DNA from 2 places in the Planococcus sp. 11815 genome. Region 1 is predicted to be linked to the other one. Evidence: predicted binding sites of a transcription regulator. Region 1 holds the regulator's gene; the other holds the start of a gene.
What was found. Region 1 encodes CtsR, which represses protease genes until heat stress. Its sites were predicted from a motif close to ATGGTCAATAAAGGTCAAACA; they were not measured.
Positions count from the first base shown of each region.

Region 2: clpP (ATP-dependent Clp endopeptidase proteolytic subunit ClpP) is a predicted target of CtsR. The motif match lies at 3,028-3,048, and genes of this name have one in related genera.

Region 1 is NZ_CP096991.1:95,386-102,270, reverse strand. Features, by position in the region: gene radA (DNA repair protein RadA) at 1-926, opposite strand, end outside; gene M1Q06_RS00495 (ATP-dependent Clp protease ATP-binding subunit) at 986-3,430, opposite strand; gene M1Q06_RS00490 (protein arginine kinase) at 3,427-4,518, opposite strand; gene M1Q06_RS00485 (UvrB/UvrC motif-containing protein) at 4,508-5,041, opposite strand; gene M1Q06_RS00480 (CtsR family transcriptional regulator) at 5,038-5,523, opposite strand; gene M1Q06_RS00475 (hypothetical protein) at 5,663-5,908, opposite strand; rRNA gene rrf (5S ribosomal RNA) at 6,021-6,136, opposite strand; rRNA gene M1Q06_RS00465 (23S ribosomal RNA) at 6,197-6,885, opposite strand, start outside.
Region 2 is NZ_CP096991.1:1,146,427-1,153,311, forward strand. Features, by position in the region: gene M1Q06_RS05825 (gluconeogenesis factor YvcK family protein) at 1-995, shown strand, start outside; gene whiA (DNA-binding protein WhiA) at 1,017-1,967, shown strand; gene M1Q06_RS05835 (HPr family phosphocarrier protein) at 2,025-2,282, shown strand; gene clpP (ATP-dependent Clp endopeptidase proteolytic subunit ClpP) at 2,343-2,954, opposite strand; tRNA gene M1Q06_RS05845 (tRNA-Arg) at 3,121-3,192, shown strand; gene M1Q06_RS05850 (LemA family protein) at 3,349-3,927, shown strand; gene M1Q06_RS05855 (TPM domain-containing protein) at 3,924-4,712, shown strand; gene M1Q06_RS05860 (glutaredoxin family protein) at 4,727-4,957, shown strand; gene M1Q06_RS05865 (sugar-binding transcriptional regulator) at 5,062-6,105, shown strand; gene gap (type I glyceraldehyde-3-phosphate dehydrogenase) at 6,106-6,885, shown strand, end outside.

The sequences.
Region 1 (6,885 bases):
AATATCGGCCGTGTTCCTTCCATGGAAGCGACAACCGTCGATCCCGCTGTCCCGCTTGAACGTTCCTGTAAAAACAACTCGGACGGATTCAATACTTCCTTCAATCCACCTTGCAGCATTTCAAAAATCGCAATTTCGTTCGTCGAACCGAAGCGGTTTTTGACACTGCGCAAAATACGGTATGTGTGATGCCGTTCCCCTTCAAAATAAAGTACTGTATCGACCATATGCTCCAAAATACGAGGCCCGGCAATCTGCCCTTCTTTCGTCACGTGGCCGACCAGGAAAATCGCGATGTTTTTCGTTTTCGCCACCCGCATCAATTCCGCCGTGCTTTCACGCACTTGCGTCACGCTGCCGGGCGCTGATGTCACTTCCGGATGATAAACCGTCTGAATCGAATCGACAATAACGAAATCCGGCTCTACTTCCTCAATTGTATGATGGATCAGCTCCAAATTGGTTTCCGCAAAAATCAACAAGTCTCCCGAAACCGCATCCAGCCGCTCCGCACGCATTTTCGTCTGGCGAATTGACTCCTCACCTGAAATATACAACACTTTCTTGCCAGCTTTCGCAAGAAGCGCCGAGACTTGCAACAGCAAAGTTGATTTCCCGATCCCCGGGTCGCCCCCAATCAAAACAAGCGAACCGGAAACAATCCCGCCGCCGAGCACGCGGTTCAATTCTTCCATTTCCGTTTTCGTCCTTGGCTCTTCTTTCGTTTCAATCGAATTGATCGGTGTCGCTTTTTGGGCAATTTGCGGGGCGCTATGCTGGAATGCGCCCCTTGTGCCTTTCGGTGCTGCAACTTCCGTTTCTTCTGTCATCGTATTCCATGCCGCACAACCTGGGCATTTCCCCATCCATTTTGCAGACTCATAACCGCAGGATTGGCAGATGAACTTTATTTTTTTCTTTGCCATAGTTACCTCCTATATATAGAAAAAGCCCGCCGGAGACATATCCGGCGGGCGGGATATCGTTACGATTTCTCTACGGCCCCTTCATTCGTACGGACAATGAATTCATCACCCTGTACATCGAAAATGATTTTTTGCCCGGCAATTGCTGTACCTTTCAACAACTCTTCAGACAAACGGTCTTCGACATGTTTTTGAAGTGAGCGGCGCAAAGGACGTGCTCCGTATTCCGGATCATACCCCTCTTTGGCAATTTTATCAAGCGCTGCTTCTGTCAGCTCCAAATCGATGTCCTGTTCTTTTAAACGGTCCGTCAATTGCTGTGTCATCAGCTCGACAATCTTGCGCAAATCGTTCTTTTCAAGTGAATGGAAGACAATCATATCATCGACACGGTTCAAGAATTCAGGACGGAACGCTTTCTTCAATTCCGCAAGCATTTTGCCCTTCATGTCTTTATAATCCGTCTTCGAATCTTCCAAGTTAAAGCCAACATACTTATTGTATTTCAATTCCTGTGCACCGACGTTCGACGTCATAATGATAACCGTATTACGGAAATCGACACGGCGACCTTTGGAGTCTGTCAAATGCCCATCTTCAAGCACTTGCAAGAGGATATTGAAGACTTCAGGGTGAGCTTTCTCAATTTCATCAAGCAAGACCACTGAATATGGCTTTCTGCGGACTTTCTCCGTCAGTTGGCCGCCTTCTTCATAGCCGACATAGCCTGGAGGCGAACCGACAAGGCGTGAAGTCGTATGGCGTTCCATGTACTCGGACATATCGATGCGGATCATCGCATCTTCATCCCCGAACATCGACTCCGCCAAAGCTTTCGCAAGCTCGGTTTTACCAACGCCTGTTGGCCCTAGGAAAATGAACGAGCCAATCGGACGCTTCGGATCTTTCAACCCGGCACGCGCACGGCGAATCGCTTTCGAAATCGAAGTCACCGCTTCATCTTGGCCGATTACACGGCTATGAAGAATCTGCTCCAAATTAAGCAATTTATCGGATTCTGTCTGCGCCAATCTCGATACCGGCACGCCTGTCCACATAGAGACGACTTTTGCGATATCTTCTACTGTCACTTCAGACTCTTCTTTGCCTTGCTTTTCTTTCCATTCTTTCTTCGTCTGGTCGAGCTCATCTTTCAACTTCTGCTCGGCATCACGAAGAGAAGCCGCTTTTTCGAATTCCTGGCTCTGCACCGCTTCATTCTTTTCAGAACGCGCAGCCTCAAGACGGGCTTCAAGCTCTTTCAAATCGGGTGGAGTCGTATACGAACGCAAACGCACTTTCGAACCGGCCTCATCGATCAAATCGATCGCTTTATCCGGCAAGAAACGGTCGGAAATATAACGGTCAGACATTTTCGCTGCCGCAACAATCGCTTCATCAGTAATTTTCACGCGGTGATGCGCTTCGTAACGGTCGCGCAAGCCTTTAATGATCTCGATTGATTCCTCAACCGTCGGCTCATCCACTTGAATCGGCTGGAAACGGCGTTCAAGTGCTGCATCTTTCTCGATGTACTTGCGGTACTCATCCAGCGTGGTGGCACCGATGCACTGCAATTCACCACGTGCAAGCGATGGTTTCAAGATATTCGAAGCATCGATCGCTCCTTCAGCTCCGCCAGCCCCGATCAATGTATGAAGCTCATCGATGAAGAGAATGACATTGCCCGCTTGGCGGATTTCATCCATTACCTTTTTCAAACGGTCTTCAAATTCACCGCGGTATTTCGTTCCGGCAACGACTGTCCCCATATCAAGCACCATCACGCGTTTATCGCGCAATGTTTCTGGAATTTCATTGTTAACAATCTGTTGTGCAAGCCCTTCTGCGATGGCTGTTTTACCAACGCCAGGCTCCCCGATCAATACCGGGTTGTTTTTCGTTCTGCGGCTCAATACTTCAATCACACGCGTGATTTCGTCACTGCGCCCAATCACCGGATCCAAGCTACCTTCGCGCGCAACTTGCGTCAAGTCGCGTGCCAAGCCATCCAAAGTTGGTGTATTGGCAGAAGCATTTGGGCTCGTGCCAGTCGATGCTTGCTCGTTGCTGCCAAGCAGCTGCAATACTTGCTGGCGCGCTTTATTCAAGCTGACACCGGCATTTCCAAGTACACGTGCAGCGACTCCTTCGCCTTCACGGATTAAAGCAAGCAATAAATGCTCTGTTCCGATATAAGAGTGGCCAAGCTTGCGGGATTCATCAACCGACAGCTCGATCACTTTTTTAGCCCGCGGCGTATAATGAACAATCGGACCGACATCTTTTTCTCCGACACCGACCAGTTCTTTGACACCGTCTTCGATCAATTGTGTATTCACTTCAATTGCTTCAAGTGCTTTTGCAGCGATTCCGCCGCCTTCTCGGATCAAACCAAGCAAAATATGCTCAGTTCCGATTGATTCGTGCTTCATACGGATTGCCTCTTCTTGGGCTAATTGAAGAACTTTTTGTGCGCGTTGTGTAAATCGGTTGAACATCATGCAAAATCCTCTCCTTTTGTATTTATCCCGTTATCAGCTAACCTCTCCCGGAACAATTCCGCCCGGGCCAGGTCACGTTCCTTCGCTTCCAATGGTCGTCCCGCATACTGCTGCAAAAACGCAGGTTGCATAAAGACCATCAATTCATTCAGTATCGACATGTCTACATCCGTAATTAGATGAAGGTCGATGCCAAGTCTCACATCTGATAAACAGGTAGCGGCTTCTTCCGTATTCAACAGACGGGCGTGAGTCAGGACACCTAACGACCGGTACACCCTATCTTCAAGGAGCAGCGGAGAATTCGCATTCAACGCTTCCCTTGCTCTTCGTTCCTGTTCAATAATCTGCTCGGTCATGTTTTGCAAATCCTGCAAAATCTCATACTCCGATTTCCCCAATGTTACTTGGTTAGAAATCTGGTATACATTACCAAGCGCTTCACTTCCTTCTCCGTAAATCCCTCTAACAACCATCCCCAGACGGGATATAGCCGGGATGATCCGGTTGATTTGATGGGACATCGTTAAAGCTGGCAAATGAAGCATGACAGAAGCACGCATTCCTGTACCGGTGTTTGTAGGGCAACTGGTCAAATAACCAAATTTCTCATGAAAAGCGTATGAAAGATTTTCTTCCAAAAGCGAATCCATTTTATTCGCTATGTCATATGCTTCCTGCAAATGAAAGCCTGACTGCAAACTTTGAATCCGCATATGATCTTCTTCATTGACCATAATGCTAAGCTCTTCTTCATCCGATAATAATACGGCACTGGAATGCTGACTGTTCGCTAAATAAGGGCTAATTAAATGTTTTTCTACCAACACTTCACGCTGCAGGTCATTTAATTCCTCAATATTGATATGAGTAAACCCGTATCCAACTTCCTTTCCCTTATCCAGTAATACCGAGGAAACGGCTTTATCAACTTTCAACGCCTCATCCTCGGAAAATGCATATGGAAATTTAAACTCGTCTAAATTCCGTGCCAATCGGATTCTCGTACTCATAGCTATATCAACATGTTCACCGTTATTAGCCATCCAACTGCTCGCACGGGGTTGAAGGAAACGGTCAATCGCCAACGTCCCCACCTCCTTCAAGCTTTTCATTCAAGGCCTTTACTTGATCTCGTAGCCTTGCAGCTTCTTCAAAGTTCTCATCTTGTATCGCAGCCTGCATTTGCTTTCTCAATTCTTCAATTTCTTTTTTAATTTTCAACGTCGTTCCATAAGAAGCAGGAATCTTCCCTGTGTGTTCTGTATTTCCATTTTGCACTCGTTTCAAAATCTCAATTAACTGAGGTGAGAAAGTGCTATAACACTCAGCACAGCCGAATTTACCAAGACTCAAAAACTTTTGGAAAGTAAATCCACAAGACGGGCAAGCTGGAACTTCCTTTCTTACAGGACTCACAGCGGCTTGCTGCTTCGGAAACCAATTAGCTAATAGATTATGGATCGCCATTGGGTCTTGGTCAAAAGAAAAACTGATATTATGATTTTCTGCCGCGCAAACGTGACAGAGGTGTCTTTCTGTTAAATGGCCCTGCTGGTTTTGCTTCACGATGACTGTAGCTGGCCGTTCTCCACATTGTTCACAAATCACTTGATCACTCCTTGCCCGTTCGACTCATATTGAATAGTAAACAGCATTGCCACTAGAATCCGCGCTCGTACTTCATCTCGTACAGGAAGAGGCAGCCCGAGAGTAGAACGATCAATGGCACTCAAAATCAATTTAGCTTCACGCTTTGATATAACATCTTCACTTAAAAGCCTCCACACAATATCTTCGGCCATGGTTTGTGAAGCACCAGTTTCAAGCCTATTAATAATTTGAGCAATTAAATCTGACTTCTTATGAAGGCGTACTTTCTTAATACGAATATATCCTCCGCCACCACGCTTACTTTCAACTAAGTATCCACGATCTAATGTGAATCTGGTATTTATCACATAATTAATTTGGGATGGAACACATTGAAATTTCTCAGCAACCTCACTTCGTTTAATTTCAATATGATCCTTACCGCTTATTTCGATAATCTCTTTTAAATAACCTTCAATTATATCTGAAATATTCCGCATCGCTTTCACCTCTTTAGCGTTTAAATGCGCTAATGATTGACTTTGACTATATTTGACTTAATTATACATAAGCGTTTTACGGATATCAAATACTTAGTTTGAGATAGAAAAAGTCTCGGGTAGAATATCCCGAGACTCCTCATTCTTCGTCCATCATCCGTTTCATAAAATCTTTAGTATGACTAGATACCGAACGAGTTTTTTCTTCGACATACTTGGTTCTCCAACGGGTGCCTTCTTGCCAAACTTCTACTATATCCCCTTTATTTACATCATGAGTAAAATCTGCAATGGGGTAAGTATATTGTTCAGCAGAATCTTTTAATGAAACTAATAATGCTGTTCTTTTCTCGACCGTTTTCACTTTGTAATAACCAGCTTTCATAAGTTTTCACCTCAGTTCTTTTTTCCCTTTATACTATATTTTCAATCCTTTTTTTAATTTGAAATACAAAAAAGACCGCTACCGGAATGAACCGGTAACGGCCTTTCTACTTGCCCAGCGACGTCCTACTCTCACAGGGGGAAACCCCCAACTACCATCGGCGCAAAAGAGCTTAACTTCCGTGTTCGGGATGGGAACGGGTGTGGCCTCTTTGCCATCATCACTGGACTCTTGAGCTTGTTCGCTCAAAACTGGATAAATCGACATTGGAAACGCATGTTCAGTTTGTTGGTTAAGTCCTCGATCGATTAGTATTCGTCAGCTGCACGTGTCGCCACGCTTCCACCCCGAACCTATCTACCTCATCGTCTTTGAGGGATCTTACTTGCTTGCGCAATGGGAAATCTCATCTTGAGGGGGGCTTCGTGCTTAGATGCTTTCAGCACTTATCCCGGCCACACATAGCTACCCAGCGATGCTCTTGGCAGAACAACTGGTACACCAGCGGTGTGTCCATCCCGGTCCTCTCGTACTAAGGACAGCTCCTCTCAAATTTCCTGCGCCCGCGACGGATAGGGACCGAACTGTCTCACGACGTTCTGAACCCAGCTCGCGTACCGCTTTAATGGGCGAACAGCCCAACCCTTGGGACCGACTACAGCCCCAGGATGCGATGAGCCGACATCGAGGTGCCAAACCTCCCCGTCGATGTGGACTCTTGGGGGAGATAAGCCTGTTATCCCCGGGGTAGCTTTTATCCGTTGAGCGATGGCCCTTCCATGCGGAACCACCGGATCACTAAGTCCGTCTTTCGACCCTGCTCGACCTGTCCGTCTCGCAGTCAAGCTCCCTTGTGCCTTTACACTCTGCGAATGATTTCCAACCATTCTGAGGGAACCTTTGAGCGCCTCCGTTACTCTTTAGGAGGCGACCGCCCCAGTCAAACTGCCCGCCTGACACTGTCTCCCAAGCCGCTA
Region 2 (6,885 bases), 1.1 Mb from region 1:
TGGAAAAAAGTCTCCAGCAAAAACGAGTCGTAATCATCGGGGGCGGAACCGGTCTGTCCACTTTGCTGAGGGGCTTAAAAACTTTTCCGCTCGACTTGACGGCAATTGTGACAGTGGCAGATGACGGTGGAAGCTCCGGGCGTTTGCGCGATGACTTGGATATCCCGCCGCCAGGAGACATCCGCAACGTCATGGCTGCGCTGTCGGATGCCGAACCATTGGTGGCTGAAATGTTCCAATACCGCTTCAAGCATTCGCTTGATTTGGAAGGGCATTCATTGGGCAATCTGATGCTTGCGGCATTGACTGATTTGACAGGCGATTTTTCACACGCGGTCCGGGAAATGAGCCGTGTTTTGAACGTCAACGGCACGGTTTTGCCTGCCGCCAATCAATTGGTCACATTGAACGCAGAGCTTGAAGATGGAACCATCATCAAAGGCGAGTCCAAAATCCCCGCCTATTTGCAGCCGATCAAGCGCGTATTCCTGGAACCGGCCGGCGTCAAGACCTTGCCGGATACCATACAGGCGATTCAATCTGCGGATGTCATCGTCATCGGGCCGGGTTCCTTGTACACGAGCATCTTGCCGAATTTGCTTGTGAAGGATATCAAAAAAGCGCTGCTTGAGGCGAAGGCAAGAAAAATCTATATTTGCAATTTGATGACCCAGGCGGGTGAAACATACGGCTATACGGCCTCGGATCATGTGAAAGCTCTGTACGAACATGTAGGTGTGAACTTTCTCGATGCCATTTTGATCGATAAAGTCCAAATGCCGCAAGGAGTGGCCGAAAGATACAAAAAAGAAAAAGCATGGCCGGTGGAATACGATGAAGAACGCCTGAAAAATATGGGGCTTGAAGTATATCGCCATGACATTGCGAATATTTTCGGGGAAGCCGTCCGGCATGAACCGATGAAAGTGGCGAAATGGCTTTTTGAATACACCAGCAGCGAATCGCAGGAACCCTCGCAGCGCCGGTATTCCTAAAGCTTGAAAGGGGGGGCATAATTGTCTTTTGCATCAGAAACAAAAAAAGAAATGACCCAGATTGAAGTAGACGATTGCTGCGGCAAGGCAGAGCTGTCGGCGATGATCCGCATGAACGGTACGCTGTCATTTTCCAATCGCCAGTTAAGCCTGGATATCCAAACGGAAAACGCAGCCATCGCGAGAAGGATCTATACTTTGCTCAAGCGCTTCTACAAAGCGTATCCAGTGGAACTCTTGGTCCGTAAAAAAATGCGTTTGAAAAAGAATAATGTCTATATATGCCGCTTGCGGGAAGGCGCGAAATTCGTGCTTGAGGATTTGTTGATCTTGTCGGAAGGCTTTCAATTTCAGCAGGATATCTCCCCTGAGCTGATCTCGACGACGTGCTGCAAGCGCTCTTATTTGCGCGGTGCCTTTTTGGCCGGGGGGTCGGTCAACAATCCCGAAACCTCCTCTTATCATTTGGAAGTGTATTCTTCCTATAAAGACCACGCTGAAGCGCTGGTCATCCTGATGAACCATTTCCAATTGAACGCGAAAATGATCGAGCGAAAAAAAGGATTTGTGACCTATTTGAAGGAAGCGGAGAAAATTTCCGATTTCCTCAGCCTGACAGGTGCCCATTCGGCGCTATTGAAATTCGAGGATGTCCGAATTCTCCGCGATATGCGCAATAGCGTCAATCGCTTAGTCAATTGCGAAACGGCCAATTTGAATAAGACCATCGATGCGGCGCTGCGGCAAATCGAAAACATCCGCTTTATCGACCAAGTGATCGGAATCGACCAATTGCCGGACCGCCTGAAAGAGATAGCCCGCTTGCGTGTGGAGTACCAGGATGTCACACTGAAAGAACTGGGCGAGATGGTATCGACAGGAAAAGTGAGCAAATCAGGTGTCAACCACAGGCTACGGAAAATCGATGAGATTGCCGAGTCGTTGAGAAAAGGCGAAACGATCAGCCGGTAACAGGGCTGCTCTTTTCTATAGATTGCGTGAGAGTCAAGTTTTCGGAGGAGGATATGCATGGTAGAAAAACAAGTGGAAGTGCAATTGAAATCAGGATTACAAGCGAGGCAGGCAGCATTGTTCGTACAGGAAGCCAACCGCTATAGTTCGGATGTCTATTTGGAAAAAGACGACAAGAAAGTCAATGCCAAGAGCATCATGGGCATCATGAGCCTAGCTGTCAGCAAAGGCACGAATGTCACGATTTCAGCAGACGGCGCTGACGAAGAATCAGCCGTCGATGCGTTGGCGCAATTGATCGATAAAGAAGCTTAAAGCCAAGCGCTTTAAGCACCAAAAAAGAGCTGCCCCGCGGGGCAGCTCTTTTTGTCTAGCTTATTCTTCTTTTTCGTGGTTTTCCGGCAATTTGTTGCGCGTGATGATTTGGTCGACGAGACCGTATTCCAGTGCACGTTCTGCAGTCATGAAGTTATCGCGGTCTGTATCACGTGAAATCACTTCAAGCGGCTGGCCAGTGCGTTCAGATAGAATTTGGTTCAATTTCTCGCGCAAGAACAGGATGCGTTTTGCGGCGATTTCGATTTCAGTCGCTTGCCCTTGAGCTCCGCCAAGTGGCTGGTGGATCATGACTTCAGCGTTCGGTAATGCATAGCGTTTGCCTTTTGTGCCGGCTGCCAGAAGGAAAGCGCCCATGGATGCAGCCATGCCGATGCACACTGTCTGGACATCTGGCTTGATGAATTGCATAACATCGTAGATCGCCATGCCGGCCGTGATGCTGCCGCCTGGGCTGTTGATGTAGATGGAAATGTCTTTTTCCGGATCTTCAGCTTCAAGGAATAGCAATTGCGCGACGATGGAGTTGGCGACGTTGTCATCGATTCCGCTGCCGAGCATGATGACGCGGTCTTTCAATAGGCGTGAATAGATATCGTATGCGCGTTCGCCTCTGCTTGTCTGTTCGATTACTGTAGGGATTAAATTCATGGATAATTTCCTCCTTCGGGTAAATGTAAGTGCTGCTGAAACACTGTTCAGCCGTACATTCATCATACACATCATGGTCAATGAAGGTCAAATCTAACGAATTGAAAATAGGCGCTTGAAATACGGGGAAAGCTTTTGTATAATAGAAAAGTCGCGAACAACATTTGCCCTCGTAGTGTAAAGGATAACACGTAAGATTCCGGTTCTTGAGATGGGGGTTCGATTCCCTCCGAGGGTGTAAAAAATGAAAAACCGCACAGCCTGCTAAAGGCTGTGCGGTTTTTTGTTGAATCTTTTTAGCGGCTGAAACGTAGAATCAGGTGTATTGGGTTTCAAGGAACGGATAGTCAGGGAAAACAAAAAATATTATTGTAAAAGAAAAGGAGACGGGAAAATGAAAAAATTACTTATTCCATTGCTGTTGGTGATTGGGCTGATCGTCATTGCCGTTGCCGTATTCGGTTCAAGCTATAATAATTTCGTTCAATTGGAAGAGGACGTCAACCAATCGTACGCGCAACTCGAAAGCCAATTGCAACGCAGGCTCGATTTAATCCCGAACTTGGTGGAAACGGTGAAAGGCTTTGCCGACCAGGAACAAGAGGTCATCGATAGTGTCACGGAAGCCCGTTCAAGCATGGCGAATGCCGGCTCGGTTGAAGAACAGGCCGAAGCAGATGCAGAATTGAGCGGGGCGCTCAGCCGCTTGCTGGTCGTCGTCGAGAACTATCCGGAAATCCGCTCGAGTGAGAACTTCCAACAATTATCCGATGAACTGGCCGGAACGGAAAACCGGATCGCAGTCGCACGCCAGGACTATAATGGCTCAGTGACGGAATTCAACCGGGAAGTCCGCAGTTTCCCAGGCAATATGGTAGCGGGGATTTTCGGCTTTGACGAAAAGGAATATTTCGAAGCTGATGCTGGAGCGGAAGATGCGCCGGATGTGGACTTTGGGACTGACGAAGAATGATCCGAAGAATTCCTGTTTTGCTCTTGTTGCTGCTGATGATCGCCGGAACCGCGCAGGCGGTAGAATTTCCGGAGTTGACTGATGATATTTACATCCAGGATATCGCCGGCGTCTTAAGTGAAGAACAGGAAGCCGAGATCAAGAACTTGGGGGCTGGTCTGGAAGACGCGACAACTGCACAGATTGCCGTCATGGTCGTCGATTCCCTGGAGGGTGAGCCGATTGAAAGCTACGCTAATGAGGCTTTGCGCCATTACGGCGTAGGCTCAGCGGAAGAGAACAACGGCGTGCTGGTCGTGCTGTCGATGACGGACCGCGAGATCTATATCGAAATCGGCTACGGCCTTGAAGGCGCGCTTCCTGACGGAAAAGTCGGGCGCATTTTGGATGATTACGCCGTTCCGTATTTGCGCGAAGACCAGCCGGACGAAGCAATCCTCAATACGTATCAGGCTCTGTACAGTGAAGTTTCTGCAGAATACGAGTGGGACGGAGAAGCGGTCAGCCCGCAGCCTCTCAATGAAGTGACACCAGGCAGCGAAGACAGCGAAGGCGGCATCATGCAGCCGGTCATCACCTTTCTGATCGTACTCGTATTACTGTTCCTGTTTACGGGAGGAGGCGGCGGCCGTGGACGTCGCGGCCGCGGCAGAACCATGAGGCGCGGCGGATTTTTCGGGCCCGGCAGTTTTGGCGGCGGCTTCGGCGGCGGTTCCGGCGGTGGAGGTTTCCGCGGCGGCGGTGGCGGCTCTTCAGGAGGCGGCGGAGCCGGGCGAGGCTTCTGATAAGGAGGAATAGCATGTATACGCTCTACACACGGCCGAATTGCGGGCTTTGCGAAGAGGCAAAGTCTGCACTGCGGCTATTGCAGGAAGATTACCCAATTGACTTCCGGGAAATCAATATTGAAGAAGATGAACAATTGCACGAACAATATATGCTGATGATTCCGGTGCTCACGAAACAGGAAAATGTACTGCTCTACGGAAATTTCGGCTATGGTGAACTTTTAGAAGCGTTAATTCTTTAACGCTTCTTTTTATTTGCATAAATCTAATAGCTCGGCTACAATGAATCTAGTGGGACGTATTTATATATAGTGGGACAAAAAACGTCCAACAAAGGGGTGGAGCGATGGATCCAGTTCTGCAAGCGCAAGTGCATTTATTGCCTGAACTGCCAAGCTTGCTGAAAAAGCGCTATAGCATCCTCGAGCTGATTCAAACTGAACAGCCCGTTGGAAGGCGCACAATCAGCGAGATGACAGGCGCAGCCGAAAGGGAAATCCGCAAAGAGACCGATTTATTGAGGGACCAAGCCTTGATCGAAATGAGCAAGAGCGGCATGAGCCTGACGATGCTGGGGGACGATGTTCTTGACCAACTCCGTGAGCTGGTCAAGGAATTGGCCGGGACTGCAGAGCTCGAAACGGGGCTGCAAGCGAAACTCGGCATCAAACAAGCAGTCGTCCTGCCAGGGGATAGCGACCGGTTATCATCGGTCAAAGCCGCTATCGGCAGGCAAGCCGCGCGCATCGCGGAGGAAATGTTCGAAAGCTGCCGGACGATCGCCGTTACTGGCGGCAGTACGATGGCCGCCGTAGCAGCTGAAATCCGCACAGCGAGAAAAAATCCCGCCATGCAGTTTATCGCTGCACGAGGCGGTCTTGGGGAAGAAATGCTTCACCAGGCGAACACCATCGCTTCATCCTTTGCCGAAAAAACAGGCGGAGCTGTCCGCACGCTTTATCTGCCTGAGCATTTGAGTGCGGAAGCGCTCGAAATGATGATGAAGGAACCTGTCATCAAAGAAATGATGGAGCTGTATGACCGGACGGATTTAGTCATCCATGGAATCGGCGATGCAGAAGAGATGGCCATCAGGCGCCGCTCTTCCGTGAACGAAGTCGAGAAGATCAAAACAGGCGGAGCTGTCAGCGAAGCCTTCGGTTATTATTTCGATAAAACCGGAAAAATAGTTTATCGCATCCCAACAGCGGGCATTCAATTAGAGCAGGTCCAAAAAGCACCGGGCATCATGGCAGTCGCCGGAGGACGCACAAAAGCGCGTGCCATCGAATCTTATTTCCAGGCCGCGCCTGAACGCACCATCCTCGTTACAGACGAAGGAGCAGCAAGGGCAATACTCAACCAAACAACAAAATTGGAGGAATTATAAATGACTTTAAAATTAGCAATCAATGGTTTTGGCCGCATCGGCCGTGTCGTATTCCGTGAAGCAATGCAAAACAGTGAAGTGGAAGTAGTAGCAGTCAATGACCTAACAGATGCAGCTATGCTGGCACACCTTTTGAAATACGATTCAGTTCACGGAACATTGGACGCTGAAGTTACAGCAGAAGGCAATTCAATCTTCGTCGATGGCAAGGAAATCAAAGTATTCGCTGAAAAAGACCCAGCGCAATTGCCTTGGAAAGAGCACCAAATCGACATCGTTCTGGAATCGACAGGAATCTTCACAACAGAAGAAAAAGCTTCTAAGCACATCGAAGCTGGAGCTAAGAAAGTCATCCTTTCAGCTCCTGGCAAAAATGGCATGAAAATGTTGGTTATGGGCGTTAACGAAGAAACTTACAACCCAGAAGAGCATCACGTCGTTTCCAATGCATCTTGCACAACAAACGGCTTGTCCGGCATCTCTAAAGTGTTGAACGAAAAATTCGGCATCAAGAAAGCCATGATGACAACGATCCACTCTTACACGAACGACCAAGCATTGCTTGATGCGCCTCACTCTGACTACCGCCGTGCGCGTGCAGCAGCTGAGTCGATGATCCCGACAACTACTGGCGCAGCGAAATCCGTTGCAAAAGTATTGCCTGAACTTGAAGGCAAAATCGATGGCATGGCGATCCGCGTTCCAACACCGAACGTTTCATTGATCGACCTTGTTGCTGAACTTGAAACAGAAGCATCTGTTGAAGAAGTGAACCAAGCG